3 regions of the Arthrobacter sp. P4_F10 genome follow, and region 2 is predicted to be linked to each of the others. Evidence: riboswitches for the same ligand, from Rfam matches in the RefSeq annotation. Region 2 holds a riboswitch; each other region holds the start of a gene.
The links. Region 2 has a riboswitch for cyclic di-AMP ahead of AC1DR1_RS13225 (M23 family metallopeptidase). Riboswitches for the same ligand answer to the same signal wherever they lie in the genome.
Positions count from the first base shown of each region.

Region 1: linked by a shared signal. The riboswitch ahead of AC1DR1_RS12775 (hypothetical protein) and the one ahead of AC1DR1_RS13225 (M23 family metallopeptidase) in region 2 are both predicted to bind cyclic di-AMP.
Region 3: linked by a shared signal. The riboswitch ahead of AC1DR1_RS09615 (aggregation-promoting factor C-terminal-like domain-containing protein) and the one ahead of AC1DR1_RS13225 (M23 family metallopeptidase) in region 2 are both predicted to bind cyclic di-AMP.

Region 1 covers NZ_JBFUJJ010000010.1:55,270-62,937, forward strand. Annotated here, with positions in the region: gene AC1DR1_RS12750 (aspartate/glutamate racemase family protein) at 1-526, shown strand, start outside; gene AC1DR1_RS12755 (glycoside hydrolase family 16 protein) at 618-1,667, opposite strand; gene AC1DR1_RS12760 (DNA alkylation repair protein) at 2,059-2,769, shown strand; gene AC1DR1_RS12765 (cation:proton antiporter) at 2,820-4,034, opposite strand; gene AC1DR1_RS12770 (hypothetical protein) at 4,031-4,309, opposite strand; cyclic di-AMP (ydaO/yuaA leader) riboswitch at 4,480-4,683, shown strand; gene AC1DR1_RS12775 (hypothetical protein) at 4,688-5,353, shown strand; gene AC1DR1_RS12780 (sensor histidine kinase) at 5,450-6,454, opposite strand; gene AC1DR1_RS12785 (response regulator transcription factor) at 6,447-7,124, opposite strand; gene AC1DR1_RS12790 (DedA family protein) at 7,130-7,668, opposite strand, start outside.
Region 2 covers NZ_JBFUJJ010000011.1:21,283-28,950, forward strand. Annotated here, with positions in the region: gene AC1DR1_RS13210 (MFS transporter) at 1-63, shown strand, start outside; gene serC (phosphoserine transaminase) at 129-1,259, opposite strand; gene AC1DR1_RS13220 (iron-dependent transcriptional repressor DtxR) at 1,620-2,315, shown strand; cyclic di-AMP (ydaO/yuaA leader) riboswitch at 2,461-2,680, shown strand; gene AC1DR1_RS13225 (M23 family metallopeptidase) at 2,685-3,506, shown strand; cyclic di-AMP (ydaO/yuaA leader) riboswitch at 3,644-3,813, shown strand; gene AC1DR1_RS13230 (NlpC/P60 family protein) at 4,109-4,846, shown strand; gene AC1DR1_RS13235 (HNH endonuclease) at 5,067-5,567, shown strand; gene mobA (molybdenum cofactor guanylyltransferase) at 5,653-6,330, shown strand; gene AC1DR1_RS13245 (DUF6457 domain-containing protein) at 6,352-6,639, shown strand; gene AC1DR1_RS13250 (molybdopterin molybdotransferase MoeA) at 6,636-7,668, shown strand, end outside.
Region 3 covers NZ_JBFUJJ010000006.1:138,227-145,894, reverse strand. Annotated here, with positions in the region: gene AC1DR1_RS09635 (winged helix-turn-helix domain-containing protein) at 1-144, opposite strand, end outside; gene AC1DR1_RS09630 (hypothetical protein) at 692-1,678, opposite strand; gene AC1DR1_RS09625 (response regulator transcription factor) at 1,920-2,660, shown strand; gene AC1DR1_RS09620 (sensor histidine kinase) at 2,664-4,364, shown strand; cyclic di-AMP (ydaO/yuaA leader) riboswitch at 4,533-4,692, shown strand; gene AC1DR1_RS09615 (aggregation-promoting factor C-terminal-like domain-containing protein) at 4,692-5,516, shown strand; gene AC1DR1_RS09610 (bifunctional glycosyltransferase family 2/GtrA family protein) at 5,665-7,089, shown strand; gene AC1DR1_RS09605 (glycosyltransferase family 39 protein) at 7,090-7,668, shown strand, end outside.

The DNA.
Region 1 (7,668 bases), on a different contig from region 2:
CGTCTACGACCAGGTGTCGCTCGAGTCTGCGGCACCCAAGGTAGTCCAGCTGGCCCGGGAAATGGCAGGGGACGCCGACGCGCTGATTATCAGCTGCGCGTCCGACCCCGGGCTGGCCGCCACCCGGGCGGCCGTGGACATCCCGGTCATCGGGGCGGGCTCCGCAGCCGCAGCTGCTGCTCTGACCTTTGGCGGACGGATTGGAGTCCTGGGACTCGGCGCCCATGTACCGGGCCCGATCGCGGACGCACTGGGCGAACGCATGCTGCTTATTGATGGCGAGGGGCGCGTCGAAACGCCCGACGCGTTCCTCATGCCTGCCGGTATCTTCGACGCCCTCGCAGCGGCCCACATGCTGGTTGATGCCGGCGCCGACGTGATCGTCCAGGCCAGCACCGGCCTGAGCAGCATCGGCATGGCGGACGTGCTCCGCCGCCGGCTCGGGGTCCCGGTCATCGACGCCGTGACGGCGGCCGGCTCCATGCTCGTCTCAGCGGTGGTCGCCCGGGAACTTCAGCAGGTTTGAGTCCCACGGCCGGTGGCGGCGCGCCATGGGCCAGCGACAAGACAGCCCCGCACCCTGATTGGGCGCGGGGCTGTCGCGTGCTGAGCCGGTCCTACTTGTAGACGCGGACCCAGTCGACCTGCATCTGTGAAGGCTTGGTGGCCGATCCGTCAGGGAACCAGTCCAGCTGCAACGTCTGATGCATGCCCACGGAGGGCAGGTGCGCGGGGTTCGTGTCGGAGAAGGTCTTCACTCCGTCGATGTATCCGGTGATGCCGGCCGGAGTCCACTCCACGGCGTAGTTGTGCCACTGGGTGGTGTCGACCGTCTTGGCGGCCGTGGTCTGGAAGTTCGACCCGCCGCAGGCGTAGTGCAGGAAGAACTTGATCTGGCTGGTGTTGCTGCTGCCCTCGGCGTAGTCGATCTCGGCGCAGTTGGGGGAGGTGTTGTTGTTGGGCCACAGGATCAGCACGGGGTGGTACTTCGGGTCCCTGGCGCTGGTCCTCATGCGCGTCTCCCACTTGCCGTATTTCTGCTGCGCAAATTTGGCCGACATGCCGCCTGTGGTGCCGGCCGAGTTGCCGCTGACCGTGGCCACGCCGTTCGCGACCGACCACGCCTGCGGGCTCCGCACGCCCTTGCCGGCATGTCCGGTTCCCTTGAAGACGCTCCACTTAGTGGAGTCGGGGGCGCCGGCCTTGGAGAACTCGTCGCCGGCAACAACCGCACCCCAGCCCCGGGCGGTGGCGGCTTGCGAACCGTCGCCGGTCGCGGCGACTGCGGCCTGGGCCGCAACGGGCGCCGCGGCAGGCGCTGCAGCGGGCGCGGCCGGCGTCGACCCCGTAGCGGCTGCCGCTTGTGCGCCGCCCGCCGTTTCCGGAGCGATCGGTGTGGCGGCGGGAGCGGCGGCAGCCGGTGCCGCGTCGACTCCGGGATCCGCTATTGCAGCGGCGGGACCGCCGACGGGTTTGGGAGCAGACGGCGCCGCCGACTCAGGCGCTGCGGGCGCCGAGGACGTGGAAGCCGCGGCAGGACGCGAGGCCTTGGTGGCCGCCGACGACGTGAAGGCCGCGGCAGAACCCGAGGCCTGGGTGGTTGGGGATGGGGCCCCGGCGCCGGTGGTGGGGGCGACGCTGCACCCGGCCAGCGACAGTGCGCCCAAGCTCAGCGCAATCGCTAGTTTGTGGAGCTGTGGTGTCTTGAAGCCTGGTGTCTTCGGCTGTGCTTGACTGAACCGTGATTTGCTGAGCGGTGATTTCTTGAACGGCGTTTTCTGGAACAACGGACCCCTCCGGGCTTTGTGACTGGCACACACAACCGTCGCTGCCAAGGCGGCGGCGAGTGCGGGAAGCTTCATCCGGCCCTGCTGCAAGAGCATGGGCGAGCAGACGCCGAACGGCGCAACCGGGCCCTAAAAGGGGCGGTCCGGGGCCCTGCATTCGGGCCAGGCCTTCACGGCCAGTGGCCCACGTTACCGGACCGTTACCTTGACCCGCAAACCTCTCCGGACGTGTTCACGGCATTCCCCTGCGCCCACACGAAAGAATGGTCGGGTGAGTGATGCTGGCGAGTTCATCGACCTCTCGCTGCAGCGGGAAGGTTCCTGGCGCCGTGCGGACGAGCTGCAGTCGCGGCTGGAAATGGAGCCAGGAGGCAGAGGCCTCCGGTTCTACGGCACCTCCGTGGGTGCCGTGCGCGGGACGGTCCGGGATGCCGGCCGCCGCTATCCAGGGCTGTCCCACGATCAGGTCACCGCGCTGAGCTCCGAACTGTGGGGCTCCGAATTGTGGGGCTCGGAACTGGGGGCGGCACCGGTTTTCGAGCGCCGGCTGGCCGCAGTGGTCCTGCTGCAGGCCAATGTGAAGCTGCTGACCAACTCCGACCTCACCCGGCTGGAGGGCTTCATCCGGGAGGCGCAGGTGCGGGACCTCGTGGATCCGCTCGCCGTCGACGTCGTCGGGCCCTTGGTGGGCGGGCTCGACATGATGGCCAGGGTGCGGGCTGACAGCGTGCTGGACCGGTGGGTGCGCGAGCCCGATGCCTGGCTGCGCCGGGCCGCGCTGCTTTCGCCGCTGCTGGCGCTGCGCGCGGGCGCGGGGGACTGGGACAGATTTGTCCGGCACGCGAATGCGGTGCTCGGCGAGGCTCGCGGGACGTTCGACGCCGACGCCGACGGCGCTGCGGACCGGGACGCGGTTTCCCGGGTCCTGGCCGAGATGGCAAAGACGAGGCCGGAGCTGCAATTCACGTCCGTTGGAGAGTGACCATCCGACCGTTCCCCGCGGGCCCGGCCCGCGTTCAGAGCTGCGGACTTTCAGACTTTCGGATCTCCGGGACCGCCCGGATCGCCCTGTCCGACGGCGCTGCCGGCATCGCCGGATCTGCCGTCGGCATTTGCAGGCAGCGCGAAAGCCCTCGCCGCCCGTGACCCGGCGACGGCGCTCGCGGCTATGGTGACTAGAGCGCCGGCCAGCAGGGCCGCTGCCTCGCCCGGGAGCAGGACCTGAAGCTGTGTGCCGATGCTCGCCGCCGCAACCGGCACGCCAAGTTGGGCCGCCGACAACACCCCGAGGGGCAGCGGGAGACCCAGGAACGCCAGGCCGGCGTGCGTCAGCAGGGTCCCTACTCCCAGGACCACGCCGAGGGCAATCATCTCCGGATGTCCGGCCAGGTCCTTGAGCGTCAGCGATGCACCCAGCCAGACGAAGAACACCGGACTAAGGAAACCGTCGCTGAGGGCGAACAGTTGCCGGGCCAGCCGCCGCGGTTCGCCGACGGCGGCCACCACCAGGCCGAAGGAAAAGCCTGCCAACATCACGGACACATTGCTCCATGTCGCGACTGCGGCCAGGGCGAAGAGAACGGCCAGCTGGCTCCTCAGCTCCAGGGCAAACTTGCGGCTTTCCGAGAGTTGGTGCACGCGAGCGCGGATTCCCCTGCGCTCCAGCCAGCGCAAGACGAAATAGAGCACCACCGCGCAGCCGGTCACCGTAAGCACGCCCAGCGCCGCGCGGCCTGCGTTGGGCGGATCCACGAGGAGCGGCAACGCCACAATGCAGGCTATGTCGGCGATGGCCACCTGCGCGGTCATGGCGACGACATCGGGTCCGCCGAGGCGCAGCGAATCGATGATCGGAAGGACCAGGGCGGCCGACGAGGACGCCAGCAGCACTGCGTAGAGGGGAGCATGTCCAGTCCCGAAGAGCAGACCGATCCCGGTTCCGACCGCCACCGCTGCCGCCGCGGCCGCAATAGCCCGGCGGGAGCCATTGCCGAGGGCGGAGCGGATCTGCGGATCCCTCACGGGAACATGGGTTCCGGCCACAAACATCATCAGCGCGAACCCGATGTTGGCCAGCAGGATAAACGTCGGGTCCGCAGGATCAACCAGGGCCAGGCCTGAGCGTCCGATCGCGATGCCGGCCAACAGTTCGCCCAGCATCACCGGCAACCGCCAGCGCGCCGGCAGCGCCAGCAGGGGTCCGGCCAGGGCGACGACGGCGATCAGCGCCAGGGACAGGAATGTCACGGCTCGCCGCTGCGGGCGGGCCCAGGGCCCGACCGCCGCTCCACCACGGCGTAGGCTTTCCCGTCCAGGAACGCCCAGTCATTGACAACCATGTACCCAAGTGCGTCCACCCGGTCATTCAGGACGTGCTCGTCGAAACCTCCGTCGCGCGGTTCCGCGTCCCAGGTGGTCACGTGGACGTCCCGGCCGTCCAGGATCAGCAGCTCGGTGTTGACGTCGAAATCCTCCTGTGGCTGATTGCTCAACTGGCAGATGGCGACACAGTGGCTGTTCATTTCGGGCCTCCGCTTCGGCGTGTGCTGATGGCATCATCCTACGTTCGGATGCGGCGCCGCCCCATGGGCAATTGCCGGACCGTTCTGTGGCCGCCGTTACCTGAATGTGACTTTTGCATGCGGATCGCGTTACGGTGGATGAGTGCCTGTTGTCTCCGATACGGGCGCTCCCCAGCCGATTGCCTAACTCTGCCGCGGCCCGGGGGTAACTCGCATCAACGACCGGCAGAGACGGGGAAACCACTTTTGGCCTGCTGATTTCGCAGGCCTTGGGGTGAAGCCGCACAGTGCCCGCAACGACGGGCCCGGGAGTGCGGCCGGGTGCCTCCCATCCGAATCCGACAGCTCACCTCGCAGGCATTGGGAGAGGCTACATTCATGTCTTCAATCAGTACTTTTGTGCGCCATACGGCCGTCCTCGCCGCCGCATCCGGCCTGGTCCTCACCAGCGGAATGGCAGCCAACGCAGCCGCAGCACCTGCTCAGCGGGACTCCGCTCCGGCGTCCAACGTGGACGTCACGGGACTGGTCAGCGCCCCCGTGAACGCCGACTCAAGCGTCAAGATCAGCTTTGACCGCCCCGCGGTAGCTACCGTCGCAGCGCCGGTCATCGAACAGCCCGTTGCCGCGGCGCCGGCTCCCGCCGCTGCGCCTGCAGCAGCACCGAAGGCAACCGTGCAGGTGCAGGCCGCTCCGGCGGCCGCGCCGGCCGCGGCGCCCGCTGCCGGCGGACGCAACGCCATCATGCTCTCGGCCGCTTACAGCCAGGTGGGCATCACCCAGGACTGCACCGCCATGGTCGAAAAGGCCCTTGGCGCGGCAGGCAAGCCGGTTGGCAACATTGGTCCCCGGGCGTTCCTTGGCCTCGGAACCGTTGTGGGCACCCCGCAGCCCGGCGACATGGTGGTCCAGTCCGGCCACGTTGCCATCTACGCCGGCAACGGCCAGGTGGTCAGTGGCGGCATGAACGGAAAGAACCAGACGATGGTCCACCCGCTGTCATGGCTCACGGCGACCGGCGGCGTCACCTTCGTCCGCGCCTAAGCCGCGCTGCCTCTTCCGGGCCGGAAAGTCCGGAAAGACCGGTGATCGATTCCCTTGGGGGCAATCGATCGCCGGTCTTTCCTGTACATATAGTTCTCAGGGATTCCCCCGCCCGGCCAGTGGAAGCGTCAACTTCATGACCGTCCCCTCGGCACCTGTCGCGGCCACCTCAACGGCGCCGCCCGCAGCGACGGCGATCTCCCTGACCAAGGCCAGACCGATGCCAAAGCTTCGCTGTCCGTGTGCACTGCCTGTGCTGGCGGTCCGTACGAAGCGGTCAAAGATCCGGGTCTGATCGACGCCGGTGATTCCGGTCCCCGTGTCCGCCACCGTGATCACGGCGCGGTTCTGCTCGATCGAGGTCGTGATGGACACCCGGCCGCCCGGGGGCGTGTGGGCGAGGGCGTTGTCCGCCAGGGCAAGCACGGCACGGCGCAGCGCGTTATTCTCGATCCGGGCCAGCGGCCGGGCATCGGCTACGAAGTCCACGGCCACCTTGCGCTGCTCTGCCACCAGCTGGAGGCTCCCGGCGACGCTGGCGGCGGTGTCGGCAAGGTCGGCAGGCGGTGCGGAGCGGTCCGGGACTTCCGCTGTTGCCGCGAGGAGCAGTTCGTTGACAATCCCGGTCAGCGTTGCTGCGTCCTCCCGGATCCGGGCCAGGTCGTGGCCTTGCCTGGAGCCGGGCACGGTATTGCGCTGGGCAAGCTGGATCCTGGTGTCCAGGATGGTCAAGGGCGTGCGCAGTTCGTGGCTCGCGTCCTGGACGAAGCGCCGCTGCCTGGCCAAGGCATCACCGAGGGGACGGATGGCGCTGCGCGCGCTGAGCCACCCGACGATGCCGGCCAGCAAGATTCCCGCCACCCCGGCGATGACCATGGCTTCGAGGACATCTTTGGAGTCCAGGTACGCGTAGGCCGTCCCGGCCGCCGCCGAGCCCGGCACTTCTGGATGGGCGAGTTGATTCATGAGGTACAGCGCCGTGGCAGCGAGCAGCCCGAGAACCATGACCGCGCACGCGGCGCTGATCCGCAGCGCGACCTTGAGCGAGGCCTTGCGCAGAATGGAGTGGTCCGGATTTCCTGCGGTCCCGCCGTTACTCATGGGCATCGCCGATCTGGTAACCGAGGCCGTGCACCGTGCGGATGACGGCCTTGGAGATCTTCCGGCGCAGGTGATGAACATAGGTATCGATCACGCCGGGCTGGTCCGAGGCGTGGAAGTACGCCGCGAGGAGTTCGTCCCGGGTGAAGACACGGCCGGGTTCCGCGGCCAGGGCTGCGAGCAATTGGCCTTCTTTCGCGGTCAGCGACACCGTGTGCCCGTAGACGGACCGGACGGAACGCTGCGTCGGATCCAGTTCCCAGTCCCCGATCGCCACCGGCGCCGGGGCCGGGGAAGGGAAGGTGCGCGTCAGTGCGCGCAGGCGTGCCGCCAGTTCGCCGGCGTCGAACGGCTTGGTCACGTAATCGTTGGCTCCGGCGTCCAGACCCCTGATCTTTTCGTCGGCATCGCCCAGCGCGGTCAGGATCAGGATGGGCGTGGCAATGCCTTTCGACCGTAAAGCCGCGATGAGGGCGATACCGTCCATGACAGGCAGCCCGCGGTCGATCACCATGACGTCCCAGGCCCCGGTCAGTCCGTGGTGGAGGCCATCACGGCCGTTGGTGACCAACTGGACCCGGTAATCCGGGTCCAGGAGCTCGGCGATGAGCGGTCCCAGAACGGCGTCGTCCTCGACGAGCAGCAGGGAGGGGCGGTCAGCGGTAGTCATGTCAGCTATTCTTCCGCGGCCATTTCCTCAGTCCGCAGTCCGTCCTCGGTTCCCGCGGGCGTGTCGCCGGCCGGTGCGGCTGCGGTGCGGCTGTTGCGGCGGCGCTTGAGGAGCTGCACCGCCCAAGGCACCACGGAGATGAGGACCATGGCCACGGCAATGACGTCAATGTTCTTGGCGACGATGTCAAAGTGTCCCAACCAGGTGCCAAGCATCGTCACGGAAACGGCCCACGCCGCCGCCCCGGTGATATTCCAGAGAGTGAAGTACTTGTACTCATAGCGCGCGATCCCGGCGGTAAGGGGAGCAAACGTCCTGACCATCGGGACGAAGCGGGCCAGCACGACGGCGGCCCCGCCGTGGCGGCGGAAGAAGTCCTCCGTAGTGGTCAGGTGCGCTGTCTTCAGGATCCGGGCATCGTCCTTGAACCATCGCCGGCCGAATTTCCGTCCCAGCATGTAGCCGACCTGGTCCCCGGCGACGGCAGCCGCGGTGACGACACCGATCAGCACCGGCAGCGACAGTTGCAGCTGTTGGTGCAGAA
Region 2 (7,668 bases):
GGTTCCCAGCCGGGTGCGCGGCGCGGCTCACAACAGAATGTGCAGCCGGGCGGACCGGCCTGAAACGATGACGGCGCCGCCGCGGCCTGAGTTCTCATGGGCCGTGACGGCGCCGCCGGGCGCTGAGGCTACTTTTTCAGTTCAGCCACGACGAAATCGATGCACTCGAGCAGTGCCGAGACGTCGTCCGGCTCGATCGCCACGAAGGTGGCTATGCGCAGCTGGTTGCGGCCCAGCTTGCGGTACGGCTCGGTGTCGACGACGCCGTTCGCGCGGAGCACCTTGGCGATGGCCGAGGCATCGATCAATTCGTCGAAGTCGATCGTGGCGATCACGTTGGAACGGTCCTCGGCCTTGGCCACGAACGGCGTGGCGTAGCCGGACGCCTCGGCCCAGCGGTAGATGCGGCCGGCGGAATCCGCGGTCCGGGCGGCTGCGAAGTCCAGGCCGCCGTTGGCGTTCAGCCACTGCACCTGGGCATCCAGGGTCACCAGGGTGGCCAGCGCCGGGGTGTTGTAGGTCTGGTTGAGCCGGGAGTTGTCGATCGCCGTCTGGAGGTCCAGGAAATCGGGGATCCAGCGGTTGCCGGCCTTGATCCGTGCCGCCCGCTCCAGCGCCGCGGGGGAAAACAGGCCCAGCCACAGGCCGCCGTCGGACGCGAAGTTCTTCTGCGGCGCGAAGTAGTACACGTCGGACTCCGCCACGTCCACGTCCAGCCCGCCCGCGGCCGAGGTCGCGTCCACCAGCACCAGCGACCCCTCGTCGGCGCCTGCCACGCGCTGGACGGGGGCAGCCACGCCGGTTGAGGTTTCGTTCTGCGGCCACGCATAGACGTCGACGCCGGCCTCCGCCCGGGCGGAGGGGCGGGTGCCGGGTTCGGCCTTGATAATGGAGGACTCGGCGAGGAACGGCGCCTTGTTGGTGGCCGAGGCAAACTTCGAGCCGAACTCGCCGAAGGACAGGTGCTGCGCCTTGTTCTCTACGAGTCCGAAGCTGGCGATGTCCCAGAACGCGGTGGATCCGCCCACACCGAGCACGACTTCATAGCCTTCGGGCGCGCGGAAGAAATCGCTGAGGCCGCTGCGTACCGAGCCGACCAGGTTTTTCACCGGTGCCTGGCGGTGCGAGGTCCCCAGCAGCTTCGCCGATGCCGCGGCGAGGGCGTCCATCTGTTCCGGTCGGACCTTGGACGGGCCGGCGCCGAACCGTCCGTCCTTGGGCAGGAGGTTGGCGGGGATCGTGACGCTCGTGTCGCTCACAGTGGCTCCAATTTTCGGCGGGTTCGTAGCGTGGCTGGGAGGTGGCCTGGCAGGGATGGCTACAACGGACACCCCTTTTTCATTCTGCCTGTTCTATTTTGCCTGTTTCATTCTGCCTGACGGGTCCCGGCGATACGGAAAAAGGCCTGTCACAGTCAGGTCATTGAGACGCCGGGGGCTGCCGGCCTACGGGCGCCGGGAGGGCAGTCCCGGGCCGAACGAAAATTATCCGGAGTAATTCAAAATAGGCTAGGCTGGCATGCGAACGTACGGCGGATCCCGCCAGGGCGCATCCTGCATGCAGCCCGCACGCGGTACGGTGGGAATGACGCAAGGACTGCGCTCGAGGAGCTGAGCTGAATGACGGATCTGATCGATACCACGGAGATGTATCTTCGGACCATTCTGGAACTTGAAGAAGAAAACATCGTTGCCCTCCGTGCCCGCATCGCCGAACGGCTCCGCCACTCCGGCCCCACCGTTTCCCAGACCATCGGCCGCATGGAGCGTGACGGGCTTGTGGTTGTTTCCGGTGACCGGCACCTTGAACTGACCGAAACCGGGCGGAAACGCGCCATCGGTGTCATGCGCAAGCACCGCCTCGCCGAACGACTGCTCGCGGACGTGATCGGACTCGACTGGGCCTACGTCCATGAGGAAGCGTGCCGCTGGGAGCATGTCATGAGCGAACGCGTCGAGCGCCGAATCTTCGAGATGCTCAACCACCCGACAGTTTCGCCCTACGGAAACCCCATTCCGGGGCTGGCAGATCTTGGCGGGGTGCCCAATGGTGCCCCCGCGGACAGGGCGGTAAACCTCCTGGAGGCCATGGCCGGTTACGGTGCGGGTTCGCGGATCACGGTCAACCGGCTCGCGGAGCCGATCCAGGTGGAGCCGGAGCTTCTGGCCCAGCTCGACGAAGGCGGAATCCGGCCTGGCGCGCTGGTCTCGCTGGAGCGTGTGGGGGAGTACATCTCGGTCCGCGTCCCCGATATCGAGGGAGCCCTGGAACTGCCGCCCGAGGTTGCCGCGCACGTCTTTGTAACGGTCGCCTGACCGGCCGCAACGGGCCGGTTGTGGGACGACCCATGAGTTCTGCACAGTTGCGATTACGGATTTATCACCGGGCGGCTTAATCCCCTATAGTTAGTGGCCAGTACCGATACCAAAGCGTTACCTGATCCGAAGCCGAGCCCTGCCAGCGGATCAGTCGCTGAACCACCTTCTGGCAGGGGCGGGGGAACCACTTTCGGCTGCTACTTAAGCAGCCTTGGGGTGAAGTCCGTCAGCGGCAAGCAGCTTCCACCGAAGGATCCCCTGGGGATACCCCTGTGCCTGGCTGCTTGCAACGGCGGACCGGGTCTTTGATCTCTCTGACCCGAATCCGACAGCTAACTTCGCAGGCTCTCCAGAGAGGAACCGTTCTTGACCACCCAGACCGCCAGGGGCCGTCGCCGCGCGACCGGTCCCGCTCCGGAGCCGCGTCCCGTCGTCGCGCATATGGCCGAACGCCCGCGCGACGCGCACCGCGATGAACGGCGTCGCCGGCGCAGTCCGTTCCGTCAGGTAACGGAGTTTGCCTCGGCCAGCGGAGTCGGGCAGAAAGCCGGGATCGCCCTGGCCGCAACTGGTCTGGTTCTCACCGTGACGGTCCCCGTCACGAGCCCCGTGATGGCCTCCAATCCCGGCGGATCCGGCGCTCTCTCGGCCGCCGTTCAGCCGGATGTCACCGCCGCTGCCGCGGCAAAGGTCGACTTCAGCCGCACTGCCGTCACCACGAAGGGCGATCCGGACGGGAAGCTCAAGCAGCTGCTGAGCGCCCAGTCTGTGGGCAGCATCACCCGCGCCGCATCGGCGGGCACACTTGGCGGGCCGCTGGATCAGCTGGTCACGGCCTCGCCCTACGGCTACCGCGTCAGCCCCATTACCGGAGGCGCGGGGGAGTTCCACCGCGGCCAGGATTTCGCTGCCCAGTGCGGCACGGCGGTCCATGCAGCCGCCAGCGGCACCGTGACCTTCAATGGATGGCATCCCTTCGGCGGTGGAAACCGGGTGGTCATCGACCACGGTAACGGCCTGGAGACCACGTACAACCACCTGTCCTCTGCCTCGGTCGAGGTCGGCCAGAAGGTATCGCGCGGTGACGTCGTCGCCATGAGCGGAACCACCGGCGCCTCCACGGGCTGCCACCTCCACTTTGAAGTGATGGTCAACGGCGACGTCGTTGACCCCCTCGGCTGGCTCTAACAAAGACGATGGACCACTCTCAGATTCTTGTGACACGCCGTGATCTGAATGTGACATTGGGTCCGGACTCCTGTAGGGTTTGAAGCACGCCAACTTTTCCGAAGTTGGCGCTCTTGAGTGGATTGCCTAGCTCTGCCACCGCTCAAGGTCCGTTCGCATTACATCGTCTGGCAGGGGCGGGGGAACCAATTTTGGCCTTCGAAAGAAGGCCTTGGGGTTAAGTCGCAAAGCTTCCCAGGAAGCAGCGCGGCCGGGTGACTCCCATCCGAATCCGACAGCTCACCTCGTAGGCATTGGGAGAGGCTACTTTCGTGTCTTCACGCCACAATTCTGCGCGCATGCGCACCGGCGAGGCTCTTTTGAGCCCGCTGGAATCCACATCACGTGCCGCCCTTGCCGGCGCCCGGATTGGATCACGTTCCGCAGGCTCATTCTCTACCGAGCCCGGACAGCATGCAGTTTCCGCTTTTGGCGCGTCTTCGCAGTACACCCTTCGCTAAGTAACCCATTTCGGGGCGATCCGGCGTACCCCCAAGATGCCGGAGCGTCCTCAGTCCGTGCCCGAAAGCGCGCGGTCCAAGGATCACGAAAGAGAGAACTTAATGACTACTCGTGCAACTGTTGCACGGCACCGCGCCGAGGTCACCAAGACCAACTCGCTGGCTGTTATTGCCAAGGCTGTCGGCGACAACGCCGGCGGCGTGGGCCGTCAGGCCGCGGTCATCGCCGCAGCTTCCGGTCTGGTTCTGACCAGTGGAATCGCAGCCAACGCTGCTGAGACCAATGTTCAGCGCGAATCCACCTCCGCTTCGGCCCTGGAAGTCCAGTCCGCCGCTCCGGCCACAATCTCGGCCGCTTCCACCATCGCGATCTCCTACGAGAAGCCCGCTGTGACCACGTCGCCGGCTCCCGTCGTGCAGGTCCAGGATTCCAACGCCTCCCGCGCCGGTGGCACCGAGCTTGGTGTCAGCGGCGGCGTCGCTGCCCAGGCTCCCGCCGGCATCGGAAGCGGCTCCGGCGCAACCATCGCCGCCGCTGCCTACGCACAGATCGGCGTGGCGCAGGACTGCACCGCCCTCGCCACCAACGCGCTGGCCGCGGCCGGCATCCACTACCACGGCTGGCCGGCAGGTTACCTGTCCCTGGGCCGCACCGTGAGCGCCGCCGAGGCACGCCCGGGCGACCTCGCCTACTACCAGAACGGCGGCGTGGGCATGGCTCACATCGCGGTCTACGTCGGCAACGGCATGGCAGTCCACGGCGGCTGGAACGGCGGAACCACCGCGCTGTACAGCGTAAACGTCGGCTCCGGCCCGGTCTTCATCCGCGTCGGCGCCTAAGCAAGACCCCCAGCACCTTCGAAAGACCCCCGCCTCTTGGCGGGGGTCTTTTGCGTTGCCGCGCCGTGAACTTTCCGCGCTGAAGACTGCGCCCGTGAAAAAATATTCGGTGATCCGGCACCTGAGTGTTTACTCTTGTGTTGTCGATCCATAGCCCGACCATGCAGAGGGCAGCCGGCCCTCGTGCCGCTGGCGGGTGCGGCCGTGAAGAGGTATGCGGATGCGCACTCTCGTTCTGAATGCTGGATATGAACCCCTGGCGGTCATCACCTTCCGCCGGGCGCTCGTCCTTGTCCTAACCGGAAAGGCCAGCGTGGTGGCCGAAGGGGACGACCCCGTTGTCGGCCCCCAGGATATTCTGGGCCGCCCGTCCGTGATCCTGCTGAACCGCTACATCCGGCCGAGGTACAACACCATGACAGCGGTGAGCCGCCGCGGCGTGCTCCGCCGCGATGCCCACCGCTGCGCCTACTGCGGCAAGGCTGCCCACACCATCGACCACGTCCAGCCAAAATCCCGGGGCGGGGCCGATTCCTGGGAGAACCTGGTGGCGGCGTGCCTGCGGTGCAACAACGCCAAGAGCGACCACACCCCGGCGGAGATGGGCTGGAAGATCGGTTTTGTTCCGGGCCCGCCAAAGGGCGCCATCTGGCAAATCAAGGAGCTCGAGAAGCCGACGCCGGCTTGGGACCCGTTCCTGTTGCCTGAGTCAGCGGCCTGAACTGCTGCCTGGACTGCTGCCTGAACTGCTGCCGGGCAGTTCATGGCTGATTCGGCGGCAGCCGGCGCCGCGCTAGGCTGAACCGGTGGAGTTCGATGCCATTATTCTCGCCGGGGGACGGTCCTCCCGCCTGGGCGGCGTGCCCAAATCCGGGCTGATCTACGACGGCGCCACCCTCCTTGAGCGCTCACTGCGCGCCGCGGGCGGGGCAGGGCGCACCGTCGTCGTCGGTCCTGACCCCGGGGACCTGCCCGGGGGCGTGCTGAGCTGCAGGGAAGACCCGCCTTTCGCGGGGCCGGCCGCAGCCATCGCCGCGGGACTGGCCGCGCTGGACGCGGACCACCCCGGCCGGCACGGGGCAGCCGCGGCGGCGCCGTTTACCCTGGTCCTTGCCTGTGACATGCCGCGCTCGGCCGAGGCAGTCCGCGCCCTGGCCGAATCGCTGGCCGCGTCTGTTGCAGTTGCGCCGGAACGGGACGGGGGCGACGGCGTCATGGCCGTCTCGGCCGAAGGCCGGAAGCAACCACTCGCGGGGTTTTATGGCACAGCTGCGCTACAACGTTGTGTTGCGGACGCCGCGGCCAGGGGCAGCCTGGAAAACGCGTCGGTCTTCGCCCTTCTTGCTAGGCTGGACGTGCGGGAAGTTCGCGTTCCCCCCGGTTCCACGGATGATGTCGACACCTGGGATGACGCGTCCGCATTAGGCGTTTCCGGTAGGCTTCCAGACCGCGGTCCGGGCGCCGGTCCGGAACTCCGCAGCTGAACTCGACCATGGAGGCAAACGGTGAAAAGCCAGGATGAAACGCTGGAAGACTGGTGCCGTGCCCTGCTCCAGGCCCTGGAGCTGGAAGACGTTGAGATTGACGTGAACGAGGTCCTCGCCCTGGCCGGGGTGGCTGCCCACTCCGTGGTGCGCCCGGCGGCGCCGCTGACGACGTTCATTGCCGGCTTTGCCGCGGGTCTGGCCTCCGGCTCCGGGCAGGCCACGGACTCCGTGTCCATGGAGTCCGCGATGGCCGTGGCGCGCCGGCTCGCCAAGGACTACGCAGCCGCCGAAGCCCCCGGGGCATGACGGCGGCGGCCCCGGACGGCAGCGGACCCACTGTCCCAGGCAGCGACGGCGGTAAAGACGGCCTCAGAGAGGGCTTCACGGAGGGCCCCGCAGACCCTCCCATCCCGGCGGGCCAGGACCCGGCGGGCCCGGACCCGACGGACCCGGATTCAACGGACGAAGATTCAACGGACGAGGACACTGCCGGCCAGGACACGGCGGGGGAGCCGCACCGGCACCTGGCCCACACGTGGCAGGAGGCCCGCCAACTCGCGTTCGACTGCGCCGTTCCCATCCCGGCTGCCCCCGTCCCGCTCCGGCAGGCGCTGGGCCGGACCCTCGCAGCGGACGTCGTTGCCCTGCGGGACATGCCCCATTACGCTTCCTCTGCCATGGACGGCTGGGCCGTCAACGGCAGCGGTCCGTGGATCCTGGCCGAACCCAACCAGCTGCTGGCACCGCATCAGGCAAGTCCGATTGCCACCGGAGGCCTCATTCCGGCCGGGGCCAAGGCGGTGCTGCGCAGCGAGAGCGGCATCATCGGCGCCGACGAGGACGGCCTGCCTGTCCTGAAACTGGGCGGCAACGCGAAACCGGGGGACCCGCGGAACGGGGACCACATCAGGAAAGCGGGGGAGGAAGCCGCCGCCGGAGACGTCCTGATCAAGGGCGGCACCGTCCTGAACCCCGCCCACCTGGCCCTCGCCGCGCTGGCCGGAAGCGACACCCTTCCGGTGCTCGGCAAGGCCTTGGTGCGGCTCGTCTTCACCGGCTCGGAGGTGGTGACGTCCGGGGTGCCGGCACCCGGGCAGGTCCGGGACACCTTCGGACCCCAACTGGCAGCCGTGGTGGGAATGCTCGGCGGGATCTGCACCGAAGAAGTGAAAATCGGGGATACCTACGCCGAATGGCTCGCCGCGCTCGAGGACACCGATCCTGCCGCCGAAAACCTGCCTGCCGACGTCGTCATCACCACCGGCGGCACGGGTCGCTCCGGAACGGACCACCTCCGCCGATCGGTCACCGAACTCGGCGGCCGCCTGCTGATCG
Region 3 (7,668 bases), on a different contig from region 2:
ATATCCGGGGGCGGGGAAGCTGCCGGTGGATCCGGCGGGTGCGAACGCAGAGCGGCCCCCAAAGCCCTGGCGGATCCCGGAGGCCTGGCCGGCCTTGCTGGCGTTACGGACGGAGATGTGGACGTATCCGGATGCAACTGACATGGAATGCTTACCTCAATGTGAATGGCCGTCATCGCGGCTCGAATGCTTCTTTCCCCGCAATGAAATTGGGGAGGGGCGCCCGACTCTGGGCTGGGGGGCGAATGCCTAGAAACTCTTTGGGGTGTAAAAGTTAGGCGTGCATTCGACAACAGCGCGTCTCGGTACCAGCGGGTGTGCTGATCCAGGAAGCTGCAGCTGCAGGTGCTGTTGAGTTCTTGTTCACAATTGAAGTGTGCAACGTAACAATGCGAACGTGCAAGTAACAATGGACCGCAAGTTCCACATAGTGAGACAGATCCGGGAATTGTAGCGCAAGTCACAATTCTGCGACCGCAATAAAATAACAAGTGTTTTTCTGACCGACTGGTCAGAAAGTCGCTTTGTCCGAATATTATTCGGCCCATCTTGCGATGTGGTGGAAATCATTCACAGCATCGCAAAATGCGCGAAACCGGGTCTCTCCACCGTTTCTTGCGAGACGGTCCACGGAGTGGGCAGCCGGCATTTTGCCGCGTGGCCCGGCGGCAAATGCCGGCTGCGGTGGGGGTCAGTTGGACTGGCCGGTGGCGGTCGCCGCCACAACCATGACCGACGACGCCGTGTAGCCGGAACCGTTCTTGGTCGCCACGATCCGCACCGTCCCGCCCGCGACAATGTCCGCCACGCTCAGCTGGGTGCCCGTGCCGCCGGCCTGCTGGCGCCGCTGTTGCAGATTACTCACCACCACATCGGCGCCCAACGCATAGCTGCGCGTGAACCCATCACTGCTCTTGACCGTGACCGAGGACGAACTGATCTCGCTCACAGTGCCCAACTGCTCGGCCATGGTGGTGTAAGCGGATCCTTGCAGCACCACGTATTCGGCATGCACTGCCGCTGAAAGGCCGCCGCCCATCCCACCGGCAGCGAAGTCGCCGGGACCACCCTGCCCCGACATGCCGCCTCCAGCGAATCCGCCACCCGCGAATCCGTCCTGCGCAGAACCTGGCATGCCCGGGGCAACACCTTGGCCGCCGGCCGCCCCGCCCGCCGCCCCACCGGCTGCTGTGCCGGCAGCTCCGTTGGCGGCCGCTGAACTTGAGGTAAGTGCGTAGACCCCCGCCCCGGCGCCGACTGCGAGGACAGCTGCGGCCCCGGCGACGGCGAGTCCCCGGGTGAGGGTCCAGCGCTTTGCCGCCGAGCCCGTCCTGGCGGCGGCTCCCGGCGCTCCCCAGCCGGCAGTAGCCGCAGGCGCCGGAGGCCCTTGCCGGGGCATACCCCAGGCCGGGGCCGATGCCGGCACTTTCGAAACAGGGGGCGCGCCCCAGCCGGAGGCAGCGCCGGCTGCCGGCTGCCCGGCGTCGTGGTGTCCGGCATCAGGCTGCCCGGCTGCATGCGGCCCAGCGCCATCCTGTCCGGCGTCGTATTGCCCGAGAGCCCGGGGCGTAGTCACGGGCGCGGGCGCTGCTGTTGTGGCGCGGGTGGAATCGGGGGCGGAATCGGGGGCGGGCTTGGGGGCTGGTCCGGAACCGGCTCCGGGATGCTGACCGCTCATGGTGTTTCTCCTTAGGGTGCGGATCGGTGTTCACCCCAGAGTGCTGAGGGATCCTGTGCCTGGGCTGTGCGGGCCGACAGCCGGGCCTGTGACGTTCGGGCGGGGCGTTAGTCTCCGATTGAGCGCTGCCGGAGCGGCACCTACGGCCCGGGAAGGGCATCCAGCTCGCTAGGCTGGGATTCACAGGTGCCGCACAGGGTCCCCAAAGCCCCGCCTAACCGGCAGATCGGAGAGTTGTCCCATGGCCACTTCGCACTCCATGACTAACAACCTTCCCCAGCTCACGCATCCGGATGGCTCCCCCATCCGCGCGCTGGTGGTGGACGACGAGCCCAGCCTCTCCGAGCTCATGAGCATGGGCCTACGGATGGCCGGCTGGTCCGTGGCCGTGGCGGAAGACGGGCCCGCCGCGGTCCGGCTGGCCAAGGACTTCCGCCCCGACGTGCTAGTGCTGGACGTGATGCTGCCCGGGTTCGACGGCGTCGAGCTGCTAAGCAGGATCCGCGCCTTCGCGCCGGAGGTGCCGGCGCTGTTCCTCACGGCCAAGGATGCCGTCCAGGACCGCATTACCGGCCTGGCGGCCGGCGGCGATGACTACGTCACCAAGCCGTTCAGCATGGAAGAGGTGCTGCTGCGCCTGCACAGGCTGGTCCAGCGCTCCGGGGTGGCCGCCATGGACACCGCCGAGCTGGTGGTCGGGGACCTTGTACTCAATGTCGACACCCGCGAAGTCACCAGGGGCGGTGAGGAGCTGCATCTGACCGCCACGCAGTTCGAGCTGCTGCGCTACCTCATGGAAAACCCCAAACGGGTCATCAGCAAGGCCCAGATCCTGGACCGCGTCTGGGACTATGACTTCGGCGGCCAGGCGAACATCGTGGAACTGTACATTTCCTACCTGCGCAAGAAGGTCGACGCCAACCACGCTCCCATGATCCACACGGTGCGCGGCGCCGGCTACGTCCTGAAACCGGCGGACTGATCCGTGCCTTCACTTTCCGGTGTGACACGCGTCCCCGGGCGCGACTGGCGCAACCCCTCCACGTGGCATTTGCGCACCCGGCTGGTTCTCGTCGCCATGGCGCTGCTCGTGGCTATCTGCGGCGCTGTGGGACTGTTCAGCTACGCCTCCATGGACTTGTTCCTGACCCGGCAGCTCGATGACCAGCTCGGCCAGGCTTCGCACCGCTCGAGTGAGTTCAGCCGGCCCCCTGCCGGCAACCCCAATGGCAGGCCGGATCCCTTAGACGCGCGGGGACAAAGGGTCGGCACCCTCATCGCCCGGATTGAGAACGGCAACGTCAGCAGTGCAGGCTTCCTGGCCACCGACGCCACCCGCGCCTCGCTGTCATCGGAGGACGACCAGATCCTCCTGGGACTACGCACCGACGGTCTCCCCGTTGATCGCTCGCTGTCATCCGGCGCCTACCGTCTCGTTGCCACGCAGACCCCATATGGCGACACCATTGTCACCGGGCTTCCCCTTGCCGATAAACAGAGCACCCTGACCTCCCTTGTCTGGACCATCACTATTGTGTCGCTTGGCGGAATAGTTCTGATCGGCCTTGCCGGGACTGTGCTCATCCGCCGCACCATGAAGCCGTTGGAGCAGCTCTCCGAGGTGGCCACCCAAGTTTCCCGCCTCCCGCTGGACGCCGGCGAGGTGGCGCTCGGGGTGCGCGTCCCGGCGTCCGCCGCCCACCGCGGAACCGAAGTAGGCAGCGTGGGCTACGCGCTGAACCAGATGCTGGACAACGTCTCCAATGCCCTCGAGGCGCGGCAGGAGAGCGAGATGAAGGTTCGGCAGTTCGTCGCCGATGCCTCGCACGAACTCCGAACCCCGCTGACGGCCATTCGCGGCTACACGGAGCTGATGCGGATGACCGAGCACTTCACTCCCGACGGCCAGAGATCCCTCGCGCGCGTGCAAAGCCAGTCCGAGCGGATGACCACCTTGGTGGAGGACTTGCTGCTGCTGGCACGCCTGGACGAGGGACAGCCGCTCAAGATCTCCGACGTCGACCTCACCCAGTTGGCCATCGAGACGGTGAGCGATGAGAAAGTCATGGCCCCGGACCGCATCTGGCAGCTGGAGCTTCCGGAGGAACCCGTGGTGGTGCGCGGTGACGCGACCCAGCTTCACCAGGTCCTCGCCAACCTCCTGTCCAATGCACGCAAGCACACGGACCCCGGAACCAAGGTGGTTACGGGCGTCATGCGTTCGGCTGACGGCAGCGCCATGGTCACTGTGACGGACAATGGCCGCGGCATCGCCCCCGAATTCGTCGGCCGGGTCTTCGCCCGCTTCGCACGTGCCGACGCGGCGCGCACCAATCCCGCGACCAGCGCCGCAGCCAGCGCCGCAGCCAGCGCCGCAGCTAACTCAGCCGTCGCGACGGCGGGGGCCCGGTCCGGGGGCGCCGTGCGCTCGGCATCCGGCGCTGCTTCCGGTGCTGCTTCTAGTGCCGCTTCTAGTGCCGCTTCTAGTGCCTTTGGCATGGCAGCCGGAGGCAGCCATGGTCAGGGAACGGCGACTGCCGCGCCGACCTCGGAGGGCACGAGCGGGTTGGGCTTGTCCATTGTCCATTCGATCGTGGAGGCCCACGGAGGAACAGTCGAGGTCACGTCCCGGCCTGGCCGCACGGAGTTCGCCGTGCGGCTGCCCGCGGCGCCGCCGTCGGCGTAGCCACCCACAGGCCCCCACCCGAACGACCGGCGACTCCGGCGCAAGCCGACACCCCGCAGTTGTGACTCCTGTTACCAAAATGTGACTTAAGCGGCCGGGTCCTGTAGCGTCTTTGGGGTGCGCCGCCATTGGTGCCGCATATCCGGACGGACGCCAAACTCTGCCGCTTCCCGGATTCCGCTGGACCAGGCAGAGGCGGGGGACCCAGAGTTCCCGGGCATTCTGCTTTCATGCGCCCTCGGGGTGAAGCCGACACGTGAGTTTCCGTGCGGCCGGATGACCTCATCCGAACCCGACAGCTAACTCCGCCGGCGTTGAGAGGCCACCATGACTGAATTCCAAGTACAAACGCGCCCTGACGGCGATTCCCATTCCCGTTCCACCAAGTCGCGCCACCGCGCCGAACCGGCCACGCAGGCATCCGCCCTGTCCAGGCTGGCCACCGGCCTCGGCATCACCGGCCGCCGCGCCGCCGTCATCGCCGCCGCCTGCGCCATGCTGGTGGGGGGCGGCGCTGCCAGCCAGGCGGCAGAGCCGGGGAGCCAGGGCACGAACGTTGGAAGCAGCCAAACAGCCACCACCGCCGACCCGCTGGCCAAGCTCAACTTCGAGCGGGCCCAGGTGGCTGGGCCGACCGCTCCAGTGGAAAAAAACGTGGCACCCCAGATCTCGCAGGTTAAGGCCGTCGAAGCGCTGATCCAAGCACCCGCTGCTCCCGTGCCGGCTCCCTCAGCCCCCGCTCCTGCACCGGCTCCTGCAGCCGCTGCGGTTCCCGCCCCGGCCCCCGCTCCCGCACCGGCCCCGGCAGCTGCCCCGGCTCCCGCAGCTGCGCCGGTCGCAGTCGACGACCCCGCCGGGGCCCAGGCCTACGCCGCGGCCCAGCTGGGCAGCTATGGCTGGGCACCGGGCCAGATGCAGTGCCTGCATAAGCTCTGGACCAAGGAATCGGACTGGAAGACGACTGCCACCAACCCCAGCAGCGGCGCCTACGGCGTGGTCCAGTCCCTGCCGGCCACGAAGATGGCGAGCGCCGGCGCCGATTACATGACCAACTACCGGACCCAGATCAACTGGGGCCTGAACTACGTCAAGGAACGCTACGGCTCCCCCTGCGGCGCCCTGAACTTCCACTACGCACACAACTGGTACTAAACCGGCGCTAACCGGCCTCCACAGAAGGCCCCGGATCCACATGGATCCGGGGCCTTCTTGTGTGTCGGGGGCGGACCAGCCGGACTTCCACAGCCCCCGCACAGCTTGACCCTAAAGCCCTCATATGGGCCGCCGGGAAAGTTGAGCCATGACATTCACAGACCAGGCCACAGGAACCCTGCTCCGCTCCACGGCGACGCCGGCCAGCCCGGCCGCACGGCCGGGGCCTGCCCTGGCCGAAGCGCTTGGCCCGGGCACGTCCGCCGGGGCGCTTACCGGCCCGGGCGGCCGGCGCTCAGCCATTGACACGCGTGCCAGCACCCCCCTGCTGGACGTCACCATTCCGGTCTTCAACGAGGAACGGGATCTCGAAGCATGCCTGCGCCGGCTCCACGCGTACCTTCTCGGCGCCTTCCCGCACTCCTTCCGGATCACGGTGGCGGACAACGCCAGCACCGACGGAACGCTCAAGGCGGCGGAACGCGTAGCCCGCGAGCTGCGCGAAGTGAAGGTGGTCCATATGGCCGAAAAGGGCCGCGGTAACGCGCTTCGCAAGGTGTGGCTTGCCTCGCCGTCGCCGGTCCTGGCGTACATGGACGTGGATCTTTCCACTGATCTGGCCGCCCTCGGCCCGCTCCTTGCGCCGCTCATTTCGGGGCACTCCGACCTGGCGATCGGGACGCGCCTGACCCGCAACTCGCGTGTGGTCCGTGGACCCAAGCGCGAATTCATCTCGCGCAGCTACAACTTCCTGCTGCAGTCCCTTATGGGCGCCCACTTCAGCGACGCGCAGTGCGGTTTCAAGGCGATCCGGGCGGACGTGGCCCGGCAACTGCTCCCCCACACACTGGACAACGCCTGGTTCTTCGACACCGAGCTGTTGGTCCTGGCAGAAAAGTGCGGCCTGCGCGTCCACGAAGTCCCGGTGGACTGGACCGACGACCCTGATTCCAGCGTGGACATCGTCCAGACTGCCCTCGCTGACTTGCGCGGCATGGCACGGTTGAGCCGGGACCTGCTCTCGGGCCGGATCCCGGTGCCCGAGCTGCGCGCCGCCCTGGCCCGCGGACCGCTGCCGGCCTCCTCGCGGGCCCAGGAACAAAGCCCCGGCGGAAGCCTCTTCGGGCAGCTGGTCCGCTTCGGCAGCATCGGGGTGGCCTCCACCTTGGCATACCTGGCAATTTTCCTGCTTTGCCGCGGGATCATGGACCCGCAGCTGGCAAATTTCCTGGCGTTGCTCACCACCGCCGTGGCCAACACCGCGGCCAACCGGCGCTTCACGTTCGGCATCCAGGGCAGCAGCCAGGCGGCACGCCACCACTTCGAGGGGCTGCTGGTCTTCGGGATCGGGCTGGCCCTGACCTCGGGCGCACTCGCCCTGGTTCACGCCGCGTCGGGAGCGGCACCGGACCGCTGGCTTGAACTGCTCACGGTCACCGCCGCCAATCTGGCCGCCACAGCCGTGAAATTCCTGCTCTTCCGGCTGGTGGTCTTCCGGCACAGGCCTACCGACTCTGTTCCGGCGCCCGGCGCCACCGACACTTTCCTCCCCAGTACAGAAAGGGCCAAGTAAATGACGGCAACCATCAGCCCCACCGCCGGAGCCCAGGGAGGCTCCCCGGCCGGCAGCCCGCCGGCAGCCCAGGAAACTCCCCGCGCGGTACCTGAGGACACCGGGACGGCGCCCCACCTGCCGACACCCCGCACGCCCGCAACCCAGAGCCGCCGGGACCGCCTGCTGTTCGGACCGCAGCCACGTTGGGTGCGGCCCTCGGCAGCGCTGTTGCTGCTGGTCACCGCAGCGTTGTACCTGTGGAACCTGGAAGCCACCGGCTACGCCAACTCCTTCTACGCCGCGGCGATCCAGGCCGGGACGAAGGACTGGACCGCGCTGCTGTTCGGCTCGCTCGACGCCGGCAATGCCATCACGGTGGACAAACCGCCCGCCGCCCTCTGGATCCCCGCCCTCGCGGGACGGATCTTTGGCTTCTCGGCACTGAGCATGCTCATTCCCCAGGCTCTCATGGGCGTGGCCGCCGTCGGGCTTCTCTACCTGACCGTCAAGCGGGTGTCCGGACCGGCGGCGGGCCTGCTCGCCGGCGCCGCCCTGGCGCTGACCCCGGTGGCCGCCCTCATGTTCCGGTTCAACAAC